One region of the Janthinobacterium sp. GW822-FHT07H10 genome, then DNA from elsewhere that is predicted to be linked to it. Evidence: predicted binding sites of a transcription regulator. Region 1 holds the regulator's gene; the other holds the start of a gene.

Region 1 (4,936 bases):
TCGCGCTGGCCAATGACGATGCCGCCTCGCTGGCATCGCCGCCGGCCGCCTCGGAAATGGCCCAGCCGCGTCCCCAGTTGCAGACCCAGTTCGCCACGCCGCAGCGCGCGGCCGCCCCGGCCCAGCGCCCGGCCGCGCCGCGCCAGGCATCGTCCGAGCCAGTGGACATGGCCCGCATGCAGCAGATGATGGCCAGCGCGCTGGCGCACGTCAAAGAGAACGCCGCCGCCGAGATGAGCGGCATGATGAATGAAATCCGCGCCATGCGCGGCATGATGGAAACCCAGCTGGCGGAAATCTCGTGGGGTTCGACGCAGCAGCGCGAGCCGCAAAAAGCCGTCGTGCTGCGCGAAATGCTGGCGGCCGGCTTCTCGGCCAGCCTGGCGCGCTACCTGATCGACAAGCTGCCCGCCGGCCTGGACGGCGCGCAAAGCATGCGCTGGATCAAGACCGTGCTCAGCCGTAACCTGAATACTGTCGCCAATGAAGACGCCATGCTCGAGCAGGGCGGCGTATTCGCGCTGGTGGGCCCGACCGGCGTCGGCAAGACCACCAGCACGGCCAAGCTGGCGGCGCGCTGCGTGATGCGCCACGGCCCGGAAAAGCTGGCCCTGATCACCACGGACGCCTACCGTATCGGCGCGCACGAACAGCTGCGCATCTACGGCAAGATCCTCGGCGTGATGGTGCACTCGGTGAAGGACGAGGCGGACTTGCGCATCGCCCTGAAGGAATTGAAGAACAAGCACACGGTGCTGATCGACACGGTGGGCGTGAGCCAGCGCGACCAGATGGTGACGGAGCAGGTGGCCATGCTGTCGGGCGCCGGCGCCGACGTCAAGCGCCTGCTGTGCCTGAATTCGACGGCAACGCAGGAAACGCTCAATGAAGTGGTGCGCGCCTACCAGGGCAGCGGCCTGGCCGGCTGCATCATGACCAAGCTCGATGAGGCGGCGTCCATCGGCAATGTGCTCGACGTGGTGATCCGCCAGAAGCTGAACCTGTTTTATGTGTCGAACGGCCAGCGCGTGCCGGAAGACCTGCACCTGGCCGACCGCGCCTACCTGATCGACCGCGCCTTCAAGCTCAAGCGCGATACGGCGGCGACGCAGTTTTCCGATGCCGAACTGCCGCTGCTGATGGCGCAGGCCGCCGCCCGCAACAATGAAGCGCGCGGGGTGCACCTTGGCTAATTTCGATTTCGACCAGGCCGAAGGCCTGCGCCGCATGCTGGCCGGCCCGCAGCCGCGCGTCATGACGTTCCTGTCGGCCACGCCGCAGGACGACAAGGGCGCCATGCTGGTCAACCTGGGCGCTTCGCTCGCGTATGGCGGCAATGAAGTGCTGCTGGTCGACGCCAGCGGCGGCAGCGACGGCGTCGCCTCGCGCCTGGGACTGGCGCACGGCGCCAGCCTGCTCGACGTGGCGCGCCAGCAGTGCGGCCTGAACCAGGTGATCCACCAGGTGCCGCAGGGCTTCGGCGTGGCCCACCTGGGCGCGCGCAACCACCTGATGGACAGCAGCGACTATGCGGGCGACGAAGACACGCGCCGCCTGGGCAAGACCTTCGAAGTGATGGCGCGCCAGAGCGGCATCGTGCTGGTCGACGGCGTGGTGGCCGAGGAGGGCGCATGCTTCCCCGTGCCGCTGATGGCCTCGTCCGACATCGTGGTGCAGGTGTCGAACAGCGCCAATTCGATCAAGGCGGCCTATTGCCTGATCAAGCGACTGAACCAGGAGCTGGGACGGCGTCCGTTCGGCATTCTTGTCACCGGCGCTTCCGAATCCGAGGCAAAAGTGGTATACGATAATATGGCGCAGGCGGCGAGCCGCTACCTGGCCGTGAAACTGACGTCGATGGGCTCGGTGCCGGCCGATGAATACCTGCACCGCGCCGCGCGCCTGGGCCGCAGCGTGGTCGACGCGTTTCCGCTGGCGGGAGCTTCGGTGGCGTTTCGCGGACTGGCCGAGCGCCTGGTCCGTTCGGCGGCGCCGGTGCTGGGCACCACCTTGTACCAGACGGGGAGCGCACACCATTTCAGCGCCTGAATCCAACCGTAGCACCAGATAAGACGATAAAACAATAAGCAGCCTATGTACACGGTCAAAGGGAAATCGAACAAGGACTATTTGCTGACGGAGCATATCCCGCTGGTGAAGCGTCTGGCGCACCATATGAAGGCGAAATTGCCGCCTTCGGTCGAGGTCGATGACCTGATCCAGGCCGGCATGATCGGCCTGCTGGACGCCATCAGCCGCTATGAGGAAACGCATGGCGCGCAGTTCGAGACGTATGCCGTGCTGCGTATCCGCGGCGCCATGCTCGACGAGCTGCGCACCAGCGACTGGCTGCCGCGCAGCATGCGCCAGAACATGCGCAAGATCGAAGAGGCGATGAGCATTTTGCAGCAGCGCCTGGGCCACCCGCCGACGGAGTCGGAAGTGGCGAAACTGCTGAAAATGTCGCTGGCCGACTACCAGGAAATGCTGGGCGACGGCGGCGGCCACCAGCTGGTGTACTACGAAGATTTTCATGACCCGGACGGCAATGACAGCTTCCTCGACCGCCATTGCGTGGACGAGGACAGCGACCCCTTGCGGTCCCTGCTCGATACCGATTTCCGGCAATCCGTGATCGATGCCATCGACGCGCTGCCGCCACGCGAGAAAATACTCATGGGCCTGTACTACGAAGAAGAGCTGAACCTGAAGGAGATCGGCGCGGTGATGGGCGTATCGGAATCGCGCGTCTCGCAGCTGCATACCCAGGCCGTCGCGCGCCTGCGCGCAACCTTGAGGGAGCAGGCGTGGACTGGTCCAGCGTAATCGGGCTGGCGCTGGCGCTGGCGGGCCTCCTGGTCGGTCAGGCACTGGAGGGCGGCAAGATGGCCTCCCTGCTGCAGCCGGCCGCCTTCGCCATCGTTGTCATCGGCACCTTCGGCGCCGTGCTGCTGCAAACGCGCTTGCGCACCTTCGTGCGCGGCCTGGAAATGCTGCGCTGGGTGTTCCTGCCGCCTTCGGACACGCGCGCCGCGCTGGCGCGCGACATCGGGCAATGGAGCCTGACGGCGCGCCGCGACGGCCCGCTGGCCCTCGAGCGCCTGATGGAAAACACGGCCGACCGCTTCAACGCCAAGGGCTTGCGCATGATCGTCGACGGTATCGCGCCCGACAAGCTGCGCCAGCTGCTCGACGTGGAAATCTCCGCCTACGAGATGGCCGAGCGCCAGGCCGTCAAGGTGTGGGAATCTGCCGCCGGCTATTCTCCCACGATCGGCATCCTGGGCGCCGTGCTGGGCCTGATCCACGTGATGGAAAACCTCACCGACCCCAGCAAACTGGGCGGCGGCATCGCCGTGGCGTTCGTCTCCACCATCTATGGCGTGGGCTTGGCCAATCTGCTGTTCCTGCCGGTGGCAAATAAACTCAAGGCCATCGTTTCGCGCCGCGTGCTGCAGTATGAAATCACGGCCGCCGTGCTGTACGACATCGCCACGGGCGACCATACGCGCATCATCGAAGAGCGCGTGGCCAGCCTCCTGCACGAGCACTGACCATGATGCGGCGCGCGCGCAGGAAGTATGACGAGGAACCGGACAACCAGGACCGCTGGCTGATCTCGTACGCCGATTTCATCACCCTGCTGTTCGCCTTTTTCGTCGTCATGTATGCGATTTCGCAAGTCAACGAAGGCAAGTACCGCGTCTTCCAGAGCGCCATCGGCCAGGCCTTCAGCCTGGACAAGGGCGCGCCGCCCATCCTCATGGAAGCGCCGCAGGCGATCCCGCTGCCGAATCCCGCCCTGAAGCGCCGCACGGAAGCCATCCGCCGCGAGCGCGAGCACATGACGCGCCTGGCGCAGGACCTGACGTCCACCCTGGCGCCGCTGGTGAAGGAAGGCAAGGTGCGCGTGACGCAGACGAGCCGTGGCGTCAGCGTGGAAATCAACGCCAGCGTGCTGTTCGACCCGGGCGCGGCGCGCCTGACGCCGGAATCGGACCAGGCCCTGCGCGCCGTGGCCGTGCTGCTCAAGGACGACACGCACGACGTGCAGGTGGAAGGGCATACCGATGTGCAGCCGATCAGCAATTCGAACTTCGCCTCGAACTGGGAACTGTCGGCCGCGCGCGCCAGCGCCGTGGTGCGCCTGTTCATCGCCAGCGGCGTGCAAGCCACGCGCCTGACGGCCGTCGGCCACGCCGACAACATCCCCGTGGCGCCGAACGCCACGCCGGAAGGGCGCGCGCGCAACCGCCGCGTCGCCGTGACCATCCTCTCGGGCATCCCCGAGACGGTGACGGAAGTGCCGACGGCGCCGCCGGCCAACTGACAAGGCCTGACAAAACCGTCGCGAGCGGCAGCGAGGCTCGGCGCCCCTGTTGGCCCGAGAAGCGGAGCTGTGCCTTGCACTGGGCCGCCGAGGCCGTGAGCATCGGCGGGCGCAAATCGCGACGCGCAGCAGGTGTTGTTAGGTGTTCTATGTTAGGTGTGCTAAGCCTGGCCTTCCTGCCGGCGCGGCTTCGCGCCCTAGTGCGTGTCATGGGCTGGTCATACTGGACTGCTAGGCTGTCGCCCTTCTTTTCAGCTTCCAGGTCAATCCCATGTCTTACTCCAGAACCTTGCTTCCTTCGGCCATCGCCATCCTGTTGAGCGTCGCTGCCTGCGGCGGCGATGGCGGCCCGGACAGCAGCGTGCCACCGCTGCCCGCCGGCCGCTGGATCGCCGGCGACCTGCACACCCACACCACGCAATCGGCCGATGCGGATGTCAGCCAGACGCTGGACAAGGTGCTGGCCAAGGCCTTTACCACGTATGGACTCGACTGGATGGCGCTGTCCAACCATTTGCGCGTTTCCACGCGCGATGCGCTGGGCGCGCCGCTGCCGGCGCCCATTCCGATGTCCATCGCTGCCGAACGCCATGAAATCCCGCGCGT
Region 2 (4,936 bases), on a different contig from region 1:
GCATCATCGTCAACGTCACGCCGTTCGAACCGGAATGGGAAGGTTATGTGACCTTGGAGTTTTCCAACACGACACCGTTGCCGGCGAAAATCTACGCCAATGAAGGCGTGGCGCAAGTGCTGTTCTTCGAATCCGATGAAGTATGCGAAACGTCGTACAAGGACCGTGGCGGCAAGTACCAGGGCCAGGTCGGCGTCACCTTGCCAAAAACCTGAGCGACGGCGGGCAGGCGCCAGTCCTGCCTTGTGTCTGCTTAAAGCTGTTTCAGTAGCCAGGCTTTCAGCTGCGGCGATGCCTGGTACAGCGGAACATGGCCGCGCAGCAAGATTTGCGTGCTGCGCCGGTAAGCCGCGCTGCAGATGGCCAGTGTATCGTCATCCTGGCGCGCCACGATGCCGGTGTCCAGGATGCCGGCCGGATTTTCTATGCCCACCGCGATTTCCGCCTCGTTCGCTCCCACGGCCGGCAAGCCGCGCGCCATGGCGTGCGCCACCGTGCCTGGTATCAGGCAGGCGGCCGCCAGGCAGCAGCCGCCCGAGACGGCCAGCGAAGCGTGGCCCGCCTGCGGCGTAAAGTAACGTACAGCAATATTTCCCTCTCCCGACGCCGGCCCCACGATGCAGAACTTGGGGATGGTTTCGCTGCGCCCGAGTTCATCCAGGCTCATCGGCTGGCCATCGCCCCGCCGCAAGCCCATCAGTTGCCCCGCCGCGCTCCACACCTGGCGGATGGTGTGCATGAAAGCCGCGTCCGCTTCCAGTTCCGCGATGGACTCGCGCGCCGTCTTGCCGAACTGGCTGGCCAGCGCGATGACCATGGGCACGGCCACATCCACGCACGAGACGTCGTAGCCGAGCACCTTATCCTGCGCCTTGCCCGTCGGTAAGAGCTTGCCCGTCTTGGCGCCCACGGGTTGCTGCAGGAATAGATCGACGCGGGGAAAGCTGCCGGGCACGCCGGGTATGCCGGTCGCCGCAAAGCTGCCGTCCGGCTCGCGCGCCATGCGCGAGGTGGTGATGACGCCCGTGTTGGTGTTGCGGATGTCGATGGCGTGCGGGCCGATGGCCAGCGCCTCGATGACGCCGCTATCGAGGCCCCACAGTTGCAGGGCGGATGACATATTGCCGCAGTTCACGCTCCAGTCGATCCCGGCATGGCCGCCAGCCAGTTGCGCCAGGGTGCTGACGAGGCGCGGCTGGCCCGCATGCTGTTCCACTTCGACAAGAAAGACTTTATTGCTGGTCGGTGCGCCGCGCCCCAGCCCCGTGATTTGCCGGTTGCCCGGCAACTGGCCGGACAGGGGCGCGCCCATCAGGTGGCGCAGCAATTCCTCGCGCAAGGCCAGGTCGGTCGGCACGGACGCCGCGTGCAAGACCAGGCCCGTCGAGGTGCCGCCGCGCATGTGATGGACGGGAAACTCGATGACGCCGCAGCGCAGGCGGGGCAGGAAGTCGGGCAGGGCGGGCAGCAAGGATATCGTCATCATTGATCAAGGCCAAGGAAGGGAAGCCCCAGTGTGCCAGTTTTGCATGCCGGGAGGCAAGCGTGCGCCGGAGCGGCGTCTTTACCTGGCTTTACACGCGCGCCACTACATGCGCACCTGCCCGTGCCGTTAACATTGGTATCGACACACACAGGAGGCATCATGGTAGCGGCAATCGGTACAGGCGGCGCGGTCAGCGCGGCCAGTGGCGGCAGTTCGGGCGGCAGCTCGCAAATCGCGGCGCTGCAAAAGCAGATCACGGCGGCGCAAAAGGAATTGACGGAGTCGCAGAAGGGCGAGCAGACGGAAGCGTCGCAAAAGCTGCAGCAGCAGCTGGCGCAGCAGATCCAGGCCTTGCAGGCGCAAATTGCCCAGTTGCAGGCCGCCGCCGCGCAAAAGGCTGCGCAGCAAAGCACGCAGGCGGCCGGCAGCGCCGATACGGCCACCAGCCCGGCCGCATCGGCCTCGTCCACCCTGGGCAGCATCATCGATACGCAGGCGTAACAGGGCGGCTGGCCATCCCCTGCGCGAGGCTGGCCTCGATGGTCAGCCTGGCGTTTTCACGGGCAGCAGCATTTCCACGCACAGCCCGCCGCCGTCGCGCAGGCTGGCCCCGATGCGGCCGCCATGGGCGCCGATCACGTGCCGGGCGATGGCCAAGCCCAGGCCATGGCCATCCGTACTGTGCCGGGTAGGGCTGGCGCGGAAGAACGGTTCGAAAATGCTGGCGAGGTCGGCCGTGGCCACGCCCGGCCCCCGGTCCAGAACGGCGATGCGCAGCATTGCCTGCCTGTCATCGTCTTGGCGCGACATGGCCACGTCCACCGTGCCGCCGTCCGGGCTGTGCTTGACGGCATTGCGCACGACATTTTCCACGGCGCGCGCCAGCAATTCCGGCTGGCCCGTGACCATGGCGTCGGCGCTGGCCGCGTCGCCCGCCACCGCGATGGCCACCTGGCGCGCCCCGGCCTCGTAGCGGGCGTCTGCCACGATATCGTGCACGAGGTCGGCGATGGCGACGTCTTCGCTGTGCGGTTGCGCGGCGCCCCCCTGCGCGGCGCCCGCTTCCAGCCGGGACAGAGTCAGCAGTTCGCCGATCAGCTTGTCCATGCGCTCGCTTTCGCGTTCGATGCGCTGCATCGAGGCGGCCATCTTTTCCGGCTGCTGGTGGGCCAGGCCGATGGCCGCCTGCAGGCGCGCCAGCGGCGAGCGCAGCTCGTGCGAGACATCATGCAGCAAGCGCGTCTGGCTATCCATGAGGTGGCGCAAGCGTCCCGTCATGCGGTCGAAATCACGGCCCAGGTCCGTCAATTCGTCGCCGCGCTTGCCGCTGGCGTGGAAGCGCGGCGCCAGGTCGCCATGCGATGCGGCCTCGAACGCTTGCCGCAGGTCGCGGATGGGACGGGCAAAGTACCAGGCCAGCAGGAAGGCGAACAGCAGGCTGGCGGCGATGGCGGCGGCGAGGGGAATGAAGGTGCGGTAGGGACTGTCCAGGCGCGGGCCGGGCGGCGGGCCCCGTTCGAACTGCGGGCGGGGCGGCGCGGCGCCTGCTGCGCCTGACCGTGGCCCTGGCGGCATGCCGCGCGGACCGCTCATGGTGACGGCATTGAGGGTATCGCGCGCGGCGCCTGCCTCGGCATTGCGGAAGCGTTCGGAGGAGGGCAGGAACAGCAGGTAGCGCTTGCCGTCGCTACCGCCCGCCTCGCGCACCACGGGATGCGACTGCGGCTGCGCCAGCAAGGTGCGCGCCTTGAGCAGCATGGCGGGGTGGACATTGCGTCCCATTAATTCGTGCCCTTGCGCATCGACGGCAAACACGCGCAGCCGCTCCATCTTGCCGAGGAACTGGCGCAGGGCCCCGCTGCCGCCCGCTTCCAGCGTGGCGCTGGCCGCTTCGATGGCCATTTGCGCGGGCGGGCTGGTGTCGATGTCGAGCGCCCGTTCCTGCAGGGCGGCGCGGTTTTTCAGCCAGAAGGTGCCGCCGATGCCGATGGTGGCCGTCACCTGGGCCAGCATGATGCACAGGAAAAACTTCCAGAACAATCGGCCCACGGCTTACTCCTTGATCAGCTGGTAGCCGAGCCGGTACACGGTTTGCAGGCAGGAACGGCCGTCGGCCAGGCTGCCCAGCTTGCGGCGCAGGCTGCTCAAATGCACGTCGATATTGCGGTCGAAGCGGGCCATGGGCCGCCCCAGGCCCAGTTCCGACAATTGATTCTTGCTCACGGGCTTGCCCGCGTGGCGCACCAGCACTTCCAGCAGGTTGAATTCCGTGCTCGTCAGTTCCAGGTGCGTGCCGGCCCAGGCGGCACGGCGCTGCTCCGGCCACATCGTCAGCTGGCCCACGGTCAGCGGCGCCGTGCCCCCGTTGTCGTGCGGCGCCGCCTGCGCACGGCGCAGGATGGCGCGGATGCGCGCCGTCAGTTCGCGCGGCGTGCATGGTTTCGTCACGTAATCGTCGGCGCCCAGTTCCAGGCCCACGATGCGGTCCGTGTCGTCGCCGCGCGCCGTCAGCATCAGGATGGGCAGGGTGCTGCCGGCGCGGATGCGGCGCAGCGTTTCCAGGCCATTCATGCGCGGCATCATGACGTCGAGGATGGCGATCGCATATTTGCCCGACAGGGCTTCGGCCGCGCCGCTTTCGCCGTCGTGCACGGCCTTGGCGTCGAACCCTTCCTGCGTCAGGTACTCCTGGAACATGCCGACCAGCTCGACGTCGTCGTCGATTAACAAAACCTTGCTCATGCCTGTACTTTTTCGGTGGATATCGCCCGATGATAGCAGCCAAACGCGGGTGTTCACGGCCGTTTTACCCACTTTTACATGCCGGCGCGCCCGTTCCTGCGACCATTGCCGCCCACATGCCTGCTTACATTCCTTTACACGCTTTTACGCCGCCCTAACGCTGCTTTACATGGCGGACGCCGACAATCAAGGCTGATCGCCACGAAAGGAATGTCCCATGAAATACCTGAGCATAGTCGTCTCCCTGTTGCTGCTGTCGGCCTGCAGCATGCCGCTCGTCGCCCTGGCCCAGCAGGCGACGGCTTCCGACGGCCCGCCGCCGCATCCGATGGAGGGCGCGCCGCCGGGAGCCGGACGCGGTCCCGGTTCCGGCCCCAGTCCCGGCCCCGGCTCCGGCCACGGTCCCGGGGCGGGCTTGCCGCCATTCCTGCGCGGCGTCGAGCTGAGCGAAGCGCAGCAGGACAAGGTCTTCGCCGCCACTTATGCCCAGGCGCCGCTGCTGCGCGAACAGCACAAGATCGCCTTCAAGGCGCATGAGCAGCTGCGCGAACTGGCCGCCTCATCCGCCTATGACGATGCCAGGGCCGCCACGCTGGCGAACACGGCGGCCCAGGCGATGGCGCAGATCAGCTTGCAACAGGCGCGGCTGGACCAGCAATTGCTGGCCGTGCTGACGCCGGAACAGCGCCAGCAGCTGGCCCGGCAGCG

The links. The regulator FliA, encoded in region 1, starts transcription of late flagellar genes. The targets are predictions, from matches to a motif close to CTAAAGTTTNNNNNNNNNNNGCCGNTA.
Region 2: AC1RDJ_RS04845 (FlxA-like family protein) is a predicted target of FliA. The motif match lies at 1,589-1,615, and genes of this name have one in related genera.

The regions. Positions count from the first base shown of each region.
Region 1 covers NZ_JBXAKS010000020.1:46,073-51,008, reverse strand. Annotated here, with positions in the region: gene flhF (flagellar biosynthesis GTPase FlhF) at 1-1,193, shown strand, start outside; gene AC1RDJ_RS27045 (MinD/ParA family ATP-binding protein) at 1,186-2,049, shown strand; gene AC1RDJ_RS27040 (RNA polymerase sigma factor FliA) at 2,095-2,826, shown strand; gene AC1RDJ_RS27035 (flagellar motor protein) at 2,808-3,554, shown strand; gene motD (flagellar motor protein MotD) at 3,560-4,330, shown strand; gene AC1RDJ_RS27025 (CehA/McbA family metallohydrolase domain-containing protein) at 4,602-4,936, shown strand, end outside.
Region 2 covers NZ_JBXAKS010000002.1:167,603-172,538, forward strand. Annotated here, with positions in the region: gene dcd (dCTP deaminase) at 1-215, shown strand, start outside; gene AC1RDJ_RS04840 (PrpF domain-containing protein) at 254-1,486, opposite strand; gene AC1RDJ_RS04845 (FlxA-like family protein) at 1,646-1,987, shown strand; gene AC1RDJ_RS04850 (sensor histidine kinase) at 2,030-3,535, opposite strand; gene AC1RDJ_RS04855 (response regulator transcription factor) at 3,539-4,228, opposite strand; gene AC1RDJ_RS04860 (Spy/CpxP family protein refolding chaperone) at 4,446-4,936, shown strand, end outside.